Regions from separate parts of the Actimicrobium antarcticum genome, predicted to be linked through region 2. Evidence: predicted binding sites of a transcription regulator. Region 2 holds the regulator's gene; the other holds the start of a gene.
What was found. Region 2 encodes FliA, which starts transcription of late flagellar genes. Its sites were predicted from a motif close to CTAAAGTTTNNNNNNNNNNNGCCGNTA; they were not measured.
Positions count from the first base shown of each region.

Region 1: a site for FliA is predicted at 2,792-2,818, ahead of ABD720_RS03825 (flagellin N-terminal helical domain-containing protein). Genes of this name have one in related genera too.

Region 1 covers NZ_BAAAZE010000005.1:204,285-212,157, reverse strand. The annotation lists gene ABD720_RS03835 (WbqC family protein) at 1-354, opposite strand, end outside; gene ABD720_RS03830 (O-linked N-acetylglucosamine transferase family protein) at 421-2,499, opposite strand; gene ABD720_RS03825 (flagellin N-terminal helical domain-containing protein) at 3,010-4,452, shown strand; gene ABD720_RS03820 (flagellar protein FlaG) at 4,553-4,936, shown strand; gene fliD (flagellar filament capping protein FliD) at 4,958-7,306, shown strand; gene fliS (flagellar export chaperone FliS) at 7,319-7,795, shown strand; gene ABD720_RS03805 (flagellar protein FliT) at 7,792-7,873, shown strand, end outside.
Region 2 covers NZ_BAAAZE010000016.1:203,065-210,937, reverse strand. The annotation lists gene ABD720_RS19195 (ATP-binding protein) at 1-2,493, opposite strand, end outside; gene ABD720_RS19190 (ABC transporter substrate-binding protein) at 2,500-3,540, opposite strand; gene motD (flagellar motor protein MotD) at 3,732-4,574, opposite strand; gene ABD720_RS19180 (flagellar motor protein) at 4,583-5,323, opposite strand; gene ABD720_RS19175 (RNA polymerase sigma factor FliA) at 5,305-6,039, opposite strand; gene ABD720_RS19170 (MinD/ParA family ATP-binding protein) at 6,071-6,895, opposite strand; gene flhF (flagellar biosynthesis GTPase FlhF) at 6,888-7,873, opposite strand, start outside.

The DNA of each region.
Region 1 (7,873 bases), on a different contig from region 2:
AAATATGAAATTAAATAAATTAAAATTTTCGTATTCTATGATACGCTCAATCAATGGAAAAGCACTATTGAAAAATGGCGCCTTTCCGTATGAATATTTTAATTTATTTAAAATTTTATCTGGATTAAAATCCCCGCTTAGATTTCGCTCTCTGATTTGTAAGAAGTCGGAGTTTTTTTCTAGCGGAAGAGTGAATATTGCATCGACACCATTTGATAAGATTCGATTTCTGTTAATCCACCCTTTTTTTGTATATTTTATATTATCATAAAGAATCAACTGATCTACGGAAGCTATCAATTGAAAATATCCAATATATGGCAAAAAATATGGCTGCATGATCGCTAATTTCATCGACAACCTCAAATTTTTCAAATAATCAACAATTAATATTTACTGAAATTATAGTCATAGAACCCTTTATTTAATTTCAATACACCAATTTTTCCACATAGATCGATAAGCCGCCTCTACCGAACGGGTTAACAAATCAGATCTAGTTTCGCTCGATGGAGCATAAGTCTTTTTTAAAGATTGCCGAATTGAATCTAACTCAATTAAATTACGTGAGAAATATTGCGCTTTCTTTATATATTCATCAGATGAATTTGCAATAAAATCAGTCAATCCGATATTATTTAGAATAGTTAATCCACACCGGGATACTGGCATGACTCCAGCCAACGTGACGACAGGCACACCCATCGATAGAGAATGGAGCGTCGTTGTACCACCATTATAAGGAAAAGTATCAAGAGCCAAATCAATCTCTTGATGGATTTGCAAATAATCCGACAAAGACAACCTCGGCAAAAAAATCAATCTTTCTTTATTGATCCCCTCATTTTCAAATGCGATTTTCAAACGCTCTTGTATTTGTGAATTATCAGAATTTCCCAGCATAAGCTTTGCGTGAGGCACAGACTGTAAAATCATTGCCCACAGCCGTATTGCATGAGGAGTAATTTTGATAATGTTATTCAAACAAGCAAACACAAAATCGCTAGATGATAATGCCGGCAACTCGTTAATTGGAGCTCTATTCTCAGCTGGGGAAAATTGAGCTGAGACAGGCAAGCGCCAAAGTTTCTCGGAATGATAGATCTCAGTAGTTCCGATTGGATCCATTTCGTTATCTGTAAAGCGATAATTCATTGCGGTCAAACCAGTGGTACTGGGACATCCAATCCATGTAATCTGTATCGGTGCAGGCTTACGCGCAAAAGTGAGGAGTCTGTTACCACTAGTATGACCAGAAAGGTCAACCAAAATATCGATACCGTCGGCGCGTATTTTGGCTGCGAGTTGTTCGTCGCTCATGTCGAAACAAGGAATCCAGTGCGGAACGATGGACATGAACCGTTCAGTCACAACATCCTGCTCCGGATGATTGTGATAACAGAAAACATCAACCTGTTCCGGATCATGATTCTGCAGGATAGCCTCAATAAAGTAGGCGACAGCATGGTTACGAAAATCGGCAGAAACATACCCGATCTTTAAGCGCCGTTCGGGATCGCGAGAATTCGGGTGATCGGCCCAATCTCGCATTAATGGCTCTTCAAACTGCCGCGCGAACTGCAAATGCTCGGCGAATACCTGCTCAGGCGTGTGTAGCGTGGAATACTGAAGATAAAGCAGAAGATTGCTATGCGCGACGTCGTTATTCGGCCGCAGCGCCAGGCCAGCACGGCAACTACTAATAATCTCTTCCAGCCGTGACTGCTTTTGCATCGAATCGGCAAGATTGAAGTGCGCCGTTGCGTTATCCGGGGCGAGTTCGATCGCACGCCGGAAAAAGAGCTCGGCCTGGGCTTCGTACCCGGTGCGCTGGGATGCCAGGCCCAGGTTATTGAACGCTTCCACATGATCGGGATCAATTGCCAGCGCCTGTACCAAAACCTTGATTGCTTCCTGGAACTGACCATCCACGTTCAATGTCGCGCCATAGTTGGTGAGCGCGACGGCATCGCCGGGCTTCAAGGCGATCGCGTTGAGATGGCTCTCTATCGCCGGCGCTAGATCGCCTAGCTCGTGCAAGGCGACGGCCAGATTGCCATGGGCATCCGCATGCAGAGGATCAAGCCGGATAACAGTACGGAACTGCGCCACCGCATCGATACGCTCGCCCATTTTAAGTAGCGCGATGCCAAGATTATAGAAATAGCGCGGTTCGGACGGATGCTGAACAATCGCAGCACGGATCAACGACACGCACGAGGCCAGATCACCACGGCTAAAGTTAATCAAGCCGCTTAAGTGCAACGCATCGGCATGCGCAGGGTCTACATCAAGAATCTGATGACACAGCGATGCCGACGCATCGAGTTGACCGTCGTTGAACGCCTGCAGCGCTAGCGCGAATTGGGCAGTCAAGGTTGTCGAAGGCCCGCTTGACGCGGCACTGGCGGTATCTGTTAACAGCGCACAGCACTGCTTGTATTTTTTCCCGCTTCCACACGGACAAGATGCATTGCGCTGAATTTTCGATTTACTCATGTAACTTTACCTTTGGCTGTGCTGCGACTTGCCGCAATGACCGTAACAGCTAACTATGCGATGAACTTTACAGGAAGATATTGCCGCAATGCTCCAGCCAAAAGGAGGAAGAGAGCCACAGAAACCCCGTTCAGCGTCGATTTGAGGAGGATTTGCATCGCATAAACTGGCGTCACTAAAAAAAGAGACTAATTTTTGAAAATTAATCCGAAATCGCTGAGAAATTTTTCAAGTGATTGTTTTTATTGGTTAATCTTGAAATTAAATGTCTATAGAACACGTAAAAATTGCGCTAAAGTTTTATCAAATCTGGCCGAAGGGGAAAACAGGAAATCAAAGGCACGCACGGGCAATAAGAAAAAACATCGTTGCCCCAGCTAAACTTTTTGGATGACCTACCGATAAAGATTACAACAGCGGTCTGCAGCGCTCACATAGCGAGGAAGACCAAAGTTGACCAGGCTGTCAAAAGCCATCAGTCATCGGAACCCACTTACTAGGAGCTACATCATGGCCTCATTCATCAATACCAACCTTGCTTCCCTCAACGCTCAGCGCAACCTGACAACCTCACAAACCGGCCTGGCCACTTCCTTGCAGCGTTTGTCGTCCGGTCTGCGGATCAACTCCGCAAAAGACGATGCCGCAGGCCTGGCAATTACAGAGCGTCTGACGTCGCAAATCAATGGTTCGGATCAGGCTGGCCGCAATGCAAATGACGGTATCTCCCTGGCCCAAACGGCTGAGGGCGACCTGGCGCAGATCGGTAACAACCTGCAGCGTATTCGTGAGCTGGCTGTGCAATCAGCCAATGGTTCGAACTCGGCATCGGACCGCGCTTCGATCAACAACGAAGCCAAATCGCTCGCTGCTGAAATCGACCGTGTTGCACAAAACTCTTCCTTCAACGGCAACAAACTGCTCGATGGCTCGTTCAATGCGCAAAGTTTCCAGATCGGCGCCAACGGTACTGCCAACGACCAGGTCACCATTTCATCGATCAGCAGCGCACGCACTTCAGCATTGGGTGGCAGCGGTACATCAACCTCGACCACTACCACTGGCGCAGCAACGACCACAGCGCTTGCCGCTGGCGATCTGACATTGAACGGCTTTCAGGTAGGCGCATCGAGCACCGGTGCAGCGCCTGGCCAATCTGCCAGTAGCGCGTTTTCCATCGCTGCAGCTATTAATGCCGTATCGTCCCAGTCTGGCGTGACCGCTACGGCTCAGCCAACATCGATTACTGGTACCGCGGCGACTGCTTTTACAGCAACATCTGGTGCAACTCTGACGGTCAACGGCGTACAGGTCGGAGCAATCGCAGCTGGCGGAACAGTAACTGGCCAAGGCGCAAACACGGCAGCGGCAATTAACCTGGTATCGAGCCAGTCAGGTGTTAGTGCAACGGCGGATGCAGTGACCGGCAAAGTTACCTTGTCGGCAGCAGATGGCCGGGATATCGCACTTGGTGCCGGCTTTACGGCTGCCAACTCCGGATTGACAGGCGGAGCAACGACAAAAGGCACAGTCAAACTGGATTCGACGAGCAGCGTGGGTATCAATATCAGTGGTGGTAACGTAGCGTATGCTGGTCTGGCGGCTGGTGCAGTCACTGCTTCAAGCACATCGACCATCAGCAGCATCGCATCGATCGACCTGTCAACCGCAACCGGCGCCACCAACGCCCTGTCTGCCATCGATGGCGCACTGGCAACAATCAACAGCTCCCGCGCTTCACTCGGTGCTGTACAAAACCGGTTTGCATCCGTCGTTACCAGCCTGCAAACCACGTCGGAAAACCTGAGTGCATCGCGTAGCCGGATTCAGGACACCGACTTCGCTTCGGAAACTGCCAAACTGACCCGTGGCCAGATTCTGCAACAGGCTGGTACGGCGATTCTGGCTCAGGCGAATTCGCTGCCGAACGGTGTACTCTCGCTGTTGCGTTAATTCGCACCGGCAGAGTAAAAACAGCGGTCTTTCGGGATCGCTTTTCAGGACGGAAACCGGGGAACCGCTTTCCGTCTTCCAACTGACAAGGTGAGATCGAATGGACATTTCCGGAGTATCCAGCGCGCGCCCCGCGGCGCCAGTCAGTGCCGAGCAGATCCGTACGGCAGCACCACAACCGCCAGCCATTTCGCCGTCTCTGGTGGCCGACAATGGGGTTAAGCTGACAGCAAGCAAGGCAGAAAAAACCGCAGCACCCAGCGACAGCGACGTAAAACAGTCGATCGCCGTGGTCAACAGTTACCTGAAGCAGACGCTGAATGGCATCGAATTCAGCCAGGACAAAGAGACCGGTCAGACCTTGGTAAAGATTCTCGACACGACCAGCGGCAAAGTAATTCGACAGATCCCGACCGTGCAAGCGATCGAGATTTCAAAAGATATCGGCAAGCTGCAAGGCTTGCTCATCAAAGACAAGGCATAACTCCCGACGAGGGCAGACATCATGGCTATTTCATCACCAGGGATCGGGTCCAATCTTGACGTCAACTCGATCGTCACCCAACTGATTGCTATTGATAGTCAGCCACTGGCGGTATTGACCAAGCGGCAAACCAGCTTCCAGGCAAAATTGTCGGCCATCGGCAGCGTCAAGAGCGCCCTTTCTTCCTTCCAGACCGCTGTCAGCGGACTGTCCGACATCAGCAAATTTCAGGGCGCCAGCGTCAGTGCGGCAGATGCGACCATCGCCACTGCAAGCGGTAGTTCGATTGCGGTGCCGGGAACGTATGCGCTGCAGGTCACCAGTCTGGCGCAGGCGCAAAAACTGGTCGCTCCGGGCCAGACCACCAGTAACACCGCCATTGGCAGCGGCACCCTGAGCTTCGATTTCGGTACGATCAGCGGTGGCAGCGCGACCAATGGGCAATATGCAGGCGCGAGCTTCACCAGCAACGCCTCCGGTGTCAAGACCGTCACCATCGACCCTGCGAACAACACGCTTGCCGGGATCCGTGATGCGATCAATGCAGCCAAGATTGGTGTCACCGCCACCATCCTCAACGATGGCGGCACTACGCCGTACCGGATGGTGCTGACCCAAGCCAGCACGGGCGTGAGCAACAGCATCAAGATTTCTGTCGCGGGTGATGCAGGCTTGTCAGCATTGCTCGGGCAAGACCCGGCCGGTGTTCAGGCCTTGACCGAAAACCAGACCGCTGCCAACGCCGAATTCAAGATTGATGGCATCGCAGTGTCCAAGCCATCAAATACCGTCACCGATGTGCTGCCCGGCGTCACGCTGAATTTACGCGGCAAGACCGCCGCCGGTGTCAGTACCAGCGTTACCGTGGCGCGCGATACCGCGGCGATTGCCAATTCGGTGACGCAGTTCGTCACCGCGTATAACCAGATCACGCAAACGCTGACCAATGTGTCGTCGTATGACGCTGCTACCAAGTCGGCTGCCGTCCTGAATGGCGATTCATCGATCCGTTCGGTCCAGAACCAGATCCGTGATGTCCTCAATGCCCCGGTCAGTGGCGGCAACAGCGCCTACTCGGTGCTATCGGAAATCGGCGTCTCGCTGCAAAAAAACGGTTCACTGGCGCTCGACAGCACCAAGCTGCAGACCGCCATCGATAGCAATTTTTCGGATATCGCAGGATTGTTTGCCGCCGTCGGAAAAAGTACCGACAGCCAGGTCACATTCACCGGCGCGACCGCCAATACCAAACCGGGTGCCTATCCCGTCACGATCAGCCAGCTGGCGCGTCAGGGCAGTGCGGTCGGTGCGTCGGGAATCACCGGCGCAGGCGGCGCCAAAACCACCGGCTCGGCAGCAGCAGGCTTGACGGTCGATGGTACGAACGACAGCCTGACGGTCTTGCTGGATGGCGTTAGCACCAGTATTTCGCTGACCCAGCAAACCTATGCCAGCGCCGACAGCCTGGCAACCGAAATCCAGACGCAGATCAACGCTGCAAGTGCCTTCTCGACAGCAGGGTCATCGGCAACGGTGACCAACAACGCCGGTGTACTGACGATTACCTCGAACAAGACCGGCTCTGCCTCGAACTCGGCCGCCAGCGTCACGGGCGGCAACGGCAAAACGAATATCCTCGGTGCCAATCCAACGGTCACTGCAGCGTACGACACCGCCATCACCAGCGGCGTGAATGACACATTGGACGTGCAGCTCGACGGCGTTACCAAAAGCATCACGCTGGCAGCAGGCAATTACAGCTTCGCCTCGATCGCGGCGGAATTGCAAGGCAAGATCAACGGTGCGACGGAATTTTCGACACCCGGACTTGCGCTCAAGGTGACGCAAAATGCCGGTGTGCTGTCGATCCTGTCGAACACCTATGGCGCAAAATCAAGTGTGACCATCGCTAGCGGCACGGCCCTTGCCGCGCTGTTTGGCGGCACGGCACCGACCGCCACCGCCGGGCTGGATGTGATTGGCACCATCAACGGTGCGTCGGCAGTCGGCGTGGGCCAGCTCCTCACGGGTGCCACAGGTGATGGCTCGGAAGGCCTGACGCTGGTCGCCGATGGCGCGACGCTCGGCGCACGTGGCACGATCAATTATTCGCAGGGTTATGCGTTCCAGCTCAACAAGCTGCTTACCGGATTGCTCGGCGCAAATGGCCCGATGACCTCGCGTACCGACGGTATCAACGCATCGCTGAAATCGCTTGCCAAGAGCAAGGTCGATCTCAGCGCAACCATTGCACAAAACGAAAAACGCTATCGCGCCCAGTACACCGCGCTCGACAGCATCATCAGCAAAATGAATACCACCAGCAGCTACCTGACCCAGCAACTGGCCAGCATTGCCAAGAATTCTTAACGGAGAAATCGCATGTTCGGAACCACCAGAAAAGGTGCCAGTGCCTACGCCACCGTCAGCATCGAAACCGGCGTCATCGCCGCCTCGCCGCACAAACTGATCGTGATGCTGTTCGACGGCGCGATGGTTGCCGTGTCCATGGCGCAGCAGCAGATGCAGGCAGGACAAATCGAAGCCAAGGGCAAGTCGATCTCCAAAGCCATCTCGATCATCGACAATGGCCTGCGCGCCAGTCTCGATAAAAAAGTCGGCGGCCAGATCGCCGTCAGCCTCGATGCGCTCTACACCTACATGAGCAATCGCCTGCTGATCGCCAACCTGAACAACCAGCCCGAGATTCTGCAGGAAGTCCACACGCTGCTGATGGACTTGAAGACGGCATGGGACGCGATCGGTCAGCAAGCCGACTTGACGCCGGCAGCCGTCGCGGAAATCCCTGCAGCTGCCATGCCGAATGCCACACCCATGATGAAAGCGTACAGCGCATGAATAGCCAGGAAGTCCTCGATGTGTATGAAACCGTCGCAGTCATCACCGACCAGATGCTGGCCGCTGCCCGGAAGCGCG
Region 2 (7,873 bases):
ACCCTGCTCCGACAGCAACTCCTGCGCCACTTGCTGATTGATCAGGTTGTCGTCGATCACCAGCAATCTCAACCCGGTCAATGCGCGGGAGCGCGGCAGAACAACGGGTGCTGGGAATGACGTCCGTACGTCTGCGCTGGCAACCTTCTCAAACATCGCGTTGAACGAAAATCTGCTGCCGACCCCCTCCTCGCTTTCCGCGACCAGAGATCCGCCCATCAGCGACACCAGACGCTGACTGATGGTCAGGCCTAAACCGGTGCCGCCAAAACGGCGACTGGTGGACGCTTCAGCCTGGCTGAACATCTCGAAAATCGTAGTCAGCTTGTCCGCTGCAATCCCGATACCCGTGTCGCTCACACTGAATGCAACGTCGGTCGCATCGCGATAGTCGTTAATTTGTCGGATCGCAATGTCGACCGTTCCCTGTAGCGTGAATTTGACCGCATTGCCCGCCAGGTTGAGCAGTATCTGCTGCAAACGCTGTGCATCGCCCTGCAAAAAAGCGGGCAACCGCGGATCGACTGAAAACAGGATCTCGACATCCTTGTTCACTGCGTTTGCAGAAAGGATCACCGACAGGTCGCGCACCAGCGTGTCGAGCGAAAACGGGACCGACTCCAGCGACATCTTGTCCGCGCCCAGTTTTGAAAAATCCAGAATGTCATTGATCAGCCCAAGTAACGAGCGGGCTGCCGATTCGCTCTTGAAAGCGTAATCGCGCTGCTGCGGGGTCAATCCGGTGTATTGCAGGAGTTGCAGCATGCCCAGAATGGCGTTCATCGGCGTGCGGATTTCGTGGCTCATGTTGGCCAGGAACTGACTCTTGGCGAGGCTCGCCGCTTCGGCCTGATCGCGCGCGGCAGCCAGCGATTTGCGGATCGCCTTTTCGGCATGGATGTCGTTGGCGATGCCTGCAAAACCAATGATCTGATGACGCTGATCGCGTACGGCGGTCACCGTCAGATGAATTGGCAGGGTGCTGCCATCCTTGCGAACATAGGTCCACTCGCGCGTTTCCGACAGGTTCTGCCTGGCCAGGTGGACAAACACCTCGAAGCCCGCCACCGGGACACCGTACTGCTCTGAAAGCGAGCTGGCACGGGCAATGACTTCGTCGGCAACATGAAAATTGGCCGGACTGCAGCGGCCGACAATCTCCGCTGCGGTGTAACCGAGCATGCGCTGGGCGCCACGACTGAACAATGTGACGATGCCATTCATATCCGTGGCAATGATCGAAAAATCACTGGCGGCATCGACGATGCTTTCCAGTAGCAACGATGCCTCGGCCTCGGCCTTCTGGGCCTGCTTGAGTTGGCTGATATTACTCAGGAAACCATAAATCCCGACGATCTCGCCATCCACGCGATCCGGCACATACGAAATCAGGGCATGGCGCTCAGACCCATCGGGCAACACAATTGGGAGCTCGAAAATTTCGGTATTCCCCGCAAGCGCCGAATTCAGAAACGGCGCGATCCGGGAAAAGTGTTCGGCGCCATTGACGTCGCGGATATGCCTGCCGAGCATTTGCTGTGGCGTCACGCCAAACCAGTCGAGGTACGCGGTATTGGCAAAGCGGTTCAACAATTGCTTGTCCCAGTACACGACCACCGCGGGCATGTGGTCAATGATGGTCTGGCGTTCATCCCGGGCGAGTGACAATGCCCGGCTCTTCTGTGCCAAGCGCTGCACGGTTCGTTCCAATTCGTGCTGGGCATGCTGACGCTCGGCATTCTCGCGCTGCAAAGATTGATAGGACCCGCTCAGCTGCGTCGTCATCTGGTTGAAGGTCGTCGCCAAGACGCCCAGCTCATTGCCGATCGCCAGATCAATGCGGTGCGTCAGGTCGCCCCGCATGACTTGTTCGGTGCCCTGCTGAAGCAAGGCAATCGGTGCCAGCACGCGCCGCAGATTGATCAGATACGTGGCCACGATCAATCCCGCTAACGCCAGAATGCTGGCCAACATGCAGATCGCGAGCCGCAAGTGGGCCGCATCCAGATCGAGGCGATTCAACCGCAGCAGCTCGAAGGTATCGTCGAACATATCCTGCGTGGTCAGGTACAACGCGCTAACCGTCATTGCTGTGCGCTCGAGTGCGTCGGAGTTGGCATGCGGCGTCGCAATTGGCACCGAATCCGCACTGAGCAAACGCGCATACAACGGCGCAATGATTTTCAGGTTGGCCTTTTGCTTGTCGAGCAAGCCCGCCTGGGCCGGATCACCGTACTGCTGGCTAGCCAGCAGCAGCCGCAGACTTGCGATCCGGTCCAGCCACTGCTTGCCGGACCGCGGGTCCCTGTACAAGGCGGTTTCCATGATCAGGAAGCGAAAATGGGTGATTGCCTTGGCGGTATTTTCCGTGATCCTGATTTGTTCGGTCTGACGGTGTACCTTCACGACGAATACGCTCAACACCGAGAGGATCACGGCGACGGTCACACATGCAAGCCACGCCAGGAGATTGCTTTGAAGTTTTAAGGTCATGACACGCTAGTGGATCACTTTGATGGCATTGGGAAGCACCGATTCCAGCGGTTCCTGCCGTAGATGGTCGAGATAATTGGGTACCTCCTGCGCAGGTACCAGGCCACGTTTCAGAGCCCATCTCGTTTGGTCGCTCAGGCCCAGCAGCAGGGCCTGGTCCAGCGACAGCGAAAAATCGGCAGGGTCGAAGGCACTGGACAGGAGCGCCGGATCCATGCCGATGGCCTGTCCTATGATGTCTTTTGCCTCGGCGGGCCGGGCATTGACGAAGTCCATGCTCTCGTCCAGCGCAGCCAGTACCGAACGCACCTCGACGGGATGGCTCGCAATGTACTCCTGAGTGGCCGCCAGCACGAATCGATACACAAAAATATCGGGGTCAAGCAAAACAACGACTTGCTCACGCAGGTCACGCTGCAGTTGCGACAATAAGGGATGCCAAGCGGTCACGGCATCGACTTCGCCGTTTTTCAGGGCCGCCATCAACCCGTCTGCCGTCTTCATGTCGACCACCCGCACCGACGACCTGTCGATGCCCTCCGCCACCAGCAAGGTATCCAGATAGAAATGGGCATTGGTACCGAAAATGGTTCCGATGGTTTTGCCATTCAGATCGTGCATGCGGGAGATGCCACGATCCTTGCGTCCGACCATGGCCATGGTTTTACGCGAATCGAAAAGGCTGGACAGGATGGCTATTTTTTCGCCGCGCATGACAGCGAACATGAATGGCGTATCGGCGACGACTGCCAGATTGGCGTGACCGTCCAGTACCGATTTCAAAGCCTGCATGCCGAGGGCGAAAGGCTGGACGGTGACATTCACGCCATGTCTTTCGAAGAGTTTTTTATTTTTTGCCACGAACGCGGCGCCGCTACTGACCTGAGATGGCAGCGCGATCACCACATTGCGCAAGGCGGCCGAATTAGTGGTCACATCGTCCTGCAAAAAAAACCAGGCCGCGATGCAGGCGAGCCCGGCTGCGACCAGCAGGAATAAATTCCACCTGCGCCAACTGCGCGATATCAGGCGATGCGAAATGCTCATTGCGCGCTCCGTTTCTGTCGACAGGAAAGCGCATCGCTGTCAGTTGCTGCACCCTTCGTGCAAAGCACATCATGCCAGCGCGCACGTTACACATCGCACTGTGTCTGTTCCCGGCAATTCGTGTGAACACTCCATTTATTGAGTGAAATATACCAGAGTAAAACCGGGCCAACGGGCCACCGAGCCAGTGCCTACGGGACCGGACTCTGCGGCTGCGCCACCGTCACAGGCACTTCCGTCACCGCCTCCGGCAAAACGGCCAGGATCAGCACTTCCACGCGCCGGTTGCGTAGCCGTCCCTCCGGCGTGTCGTTGTCGCCCACCGGTTTGTTCGGACCGTGTCCCACCGCCGTCAGGCGATTCTCGGCGACGCCGTTTTCGGCAAACAAGCGCACCACGCTGCTGGCACGAACGCTGGAGAGCTCCCAATTGGATGCAAAGGCGGCATTGCTGATCGGCGCGTTATCGGTATGGCCTTCGATCTGGATCGCGTGGGTATCCGCACTCAGCACGCGTGCAATCGCGCTCAGTGCCGCACCGGATTCTCCGGTCAGGCCCGCCTCGCCGGGAGCAAACAGCACACTGGCATTGATCTCGATACTGACGCCGCGACTGGTTTGCGTCACCCGCACCTTGCCCGAGCTGATCAGCGGCGACAGCACTTTCAGGACATCGCGTGCAATCGTCGTCATGTTTTCTTTTTCACGCCGCAGCTGTTCGGTGCGCTGGCGTTCTGCGGCAGGCGGACGCCGCACGATCAGGGTTGGCTGGTCGCTCATTTTGACCAGCGGCGGGATCGCTCCCGGCACGTTGCCAAATGCCGATACGAGCGACTGTGACAGCACCTGATACTTGCCCTGATTGACCGACGAGACCGCATACATCACCACAAAAAAGGCGAACAGCAGCGTAATGAAATCGGCGTACGAAATCAGCCAGCGATCATGACTGGGTGCGTCTTCATCGAAATGCTTGCGACTGCGCGCGGTAGGACTGGCGTCACTGCGCAAAGCATCGATGGGTGGTTTGGCCATGGCAAAGGCTACCGTTCGTAGGCCATCATCCGCTCTTCGATCGAGAGCGGATTGTCGCCGGCGGCGATGCAACAAAACGCATCGGCCAGCATTTCAAAGCGGATGACTTCATTGTTGACGGCGGTTTTCAGCTTGCCGCCGATCGGCAGAAACACCAGATTGGCCAGGCCGACACCATAAATCGTGGCGACGAACGCCACCGCGATACCGGCACCAAGACGGCTCGGGTCCGACAGGTTTTCCATCACATGAATCAGGCCCAGCACGGCGCCGAGAATACCGATGGTAGGTGCGTAGCCGCCGGCCGCATCCCAGACCCGCGCGGCCTGGCGTTCCCGGTTTTCGTAGCTGCTGATTTCAATGCCGAGGATTTCACGCAGCTTGTACGGATCAACACCATCCGTGAGCAAACGCAAGCCCTTGACGATGAAGGGGTCGTCGCTGCCCGTGATGAAGCGCTGCAGGCTGAGCAAGCCTTCGCGCCGCGCAACCTGGCTCCACATCGCCACATCGGAGGCATGCAGCCGATGCTGGTCCGGCGCCTTGCGAAAGATCGTTCCGGCCATCACGATGCCACGCCGGAAGGTCGGCCAGCCGCTTTGCAGCAGCACCGCACCGAGTGTGCCGACCATCACGATGATGAAGGCGGTCGGCTGCATCAGCGCGCCGAGCCGCCCGCCTTCCAGCCACTGCCCGACCACGATGCCGAGCAGTGCCAGCACCAATCCGGCTACGCTACCCCAGTCCATGTTTTCTCCCTGAGGAAAGCGCGCATCCGGGCGATCGCCTGGCTGTGCAGTTGCGACACGCGCGATTCCGTCACGCCCAGCACGGCACCGATTTCTTTCAAATTCATTTCCTGTTCGTAGTACAGGCCCATCAGGATTTTTTCGCGTTCGGGCAAGGCTTCGATGGCGCGGATCACGGCATTGCGAAAGCCCGCATTGAGCAGCGTTTGCAGCGGATTGTCCGACAGGTCGGTGCAATAGCGGTCCAGGAAATGCTCGTTGCCTTCGGCCGTGTCATGGAAATCTTCGTAGTACACCAGCTGATGCCCACCGCCCTCACCCAGCAATTCCTGATACTCGGTCAGCGACATCTTCATGTGTTTGGCGAGTTCGGTTTCGAGCGGCGGACGCCCGAGACGCTGCTGCAAAGCCTGCATCGCGACTTCGATCTTGCGCATGTTCTGGCGCATGCTGCGTGGCAGCCAGTCGCTGCTGCGCAATTCATCGAGCATCGAGCCGCGGATGCGCTGCACGGCATAGGTTTCGAACTGCGCACCGTGGGTTTCTTCGTAGCGGTTAATGGCATCGAGCAGGCCGATCATGCCGGCCTGGATCAGGTCGTCGACTTCGACACTGGGCGGCAATTTCGCTTTCATCTGATGGGCAAGTCGCTTGACCAGCGGCGCGTGCTGCACCAGCAGATGATTTTTGTCCGATTTTCCGCTGGGTGTGTACATGAAACTCAAAAACTCCTTGGTTGATGTCCCATCAGGCAAACCCGGGCATGCGCATGGCCCCCGCATCCGTGTTCGCAAAATGTCCGGCCAGGCGACGAAACGCCACTGACGCCAGTGCCATCGGGAAGGCATCGATGACCGAGCGTCCAAGCTGCGTGGCCCGACGCAAATCGGCATCGACCGGCACCGACCCCATCGCAGTCAATTCCAGCGCCAGATACCGGCTGGCCGCCTGCGCCATGTTGGCAAATACCTGTTGTGCTTCGCGTTCGCTGGCGCCGGTGACCAAAATGCCGAAGGGCCGACGGCCCAGTTGTGCGCTCAATCGCTTGATGATCGCATAGGCGGCCGTAATTGAGCTACCGCTACTTGAGACCTGCACCACGATTTCTCCACGCTGCATGGCTGGCAACGGAAATGCGTCGTCGGCATCGAGCTCGGCATCGACCAGCGTGATGTCACTCTGGGTCGCAAGTACGCCAAACGCATTGGCAAGTCGACGCGCCTGATCGATGTCCTGCATCGCACTGCGCATGTTTTCGCGCGTCAGCGTGGCGACACCAAAACCCTGCGGCAGCATCTGCACGACTTCATTCAAACCACGTTCCTGACGCGCCACCTGCATCAGCGTGGCAACCCGTGCCGCGCCCAGTCGCTGCGCCAGGCCGTTCGATGCGGAACAGGCGTCCAGTAACAGCACGTTGCTGCCGGTACGTGCCAGCGAGGCCGCCAGATTGACCAGAGTACTGGATTTTTCCTCTGCGCCCAATGCCGAGACGACGCTGATGATGCGCGGCTTCGGACCGGCCAGCATGCGCCGCAATCCTTCTGCCTGATCGGTTGTAAAACTAGCCAAGATTCACCTCGCGCAGGGTTCTGTCATTCGAGGAACGGGTGGTGCCAGCCATTAACATCGGCAGTTCTGCATCGGTGAACTGGAACGGCGTGGTTTCGCGTTTGAGCTTGAAGGCGCGATCGACCAGGTACTGCTTGTTGGCGACGTGCAGGTCTTCCGGCACGCGCTGGCCATTGGCCACGTAAAACAGGTTGAGCTTCTGGCGGATCACCACGTCCAGCACATTGCCGATGGTGGCGGCTTCATCGAGCTTGGTCATCACGCAACCGGCCAGGCCGCTGCCCTGATAGGCGCGCACCACTTCATTGAGGGTCTCGCCGGTCGAGGTAGCGTTCAGGCAGAGCAGTCGCTTGACCTGGGAACCGGCGCCTTGCAGCATCGCGACCTGTTCGGTCACCATCTGATCGCGCTGGCTCACGCCGACCGTGTCAATCAGGACCGTGTGCTTGTTCTTGAGTTCATCGAGGGCGATGCGCAGGTCGGATTCATCCTTGACCGAATGCACCATCACACCGAGGATTTTGCCGTAAATGCGCAACTGCTCGTAGCCGCCGATACGATAACCGTCGGTCGTGATCAGCGCCAGCTTGCCAGCGCCGTGGCGCATCACGCAGCGTGCGGCCAGCTTGGCGGTGGTGGTGGTCTTTCCCACGCCAGTCGGGCCGACCAGGGCAAAGACGCCGCCTTGTTCCAGCATCGCGCTTTCGTCACCGATGGCGCTGATGTTGCGGCTCAGGACCGACTTGATCCATGACAGCGCTGCGGCTGCGGTACAACCGGCCGGCATTTTTTCGGTCAGGTGGCGCGCCAGGCTCGGGCTGAATCCTGCGGCCAGCATTTCGCGCATCACGACGCCTTTGATCGGCTCCTGCTTTTGCTGCGACGACCACGACAGTTCGGAAAACTGCGATTCCATCATGGTGCGCAACGAGCGGATCTCGCTCATCATCGCCGCCATCGCAGTGCTGGCGCCGTCGC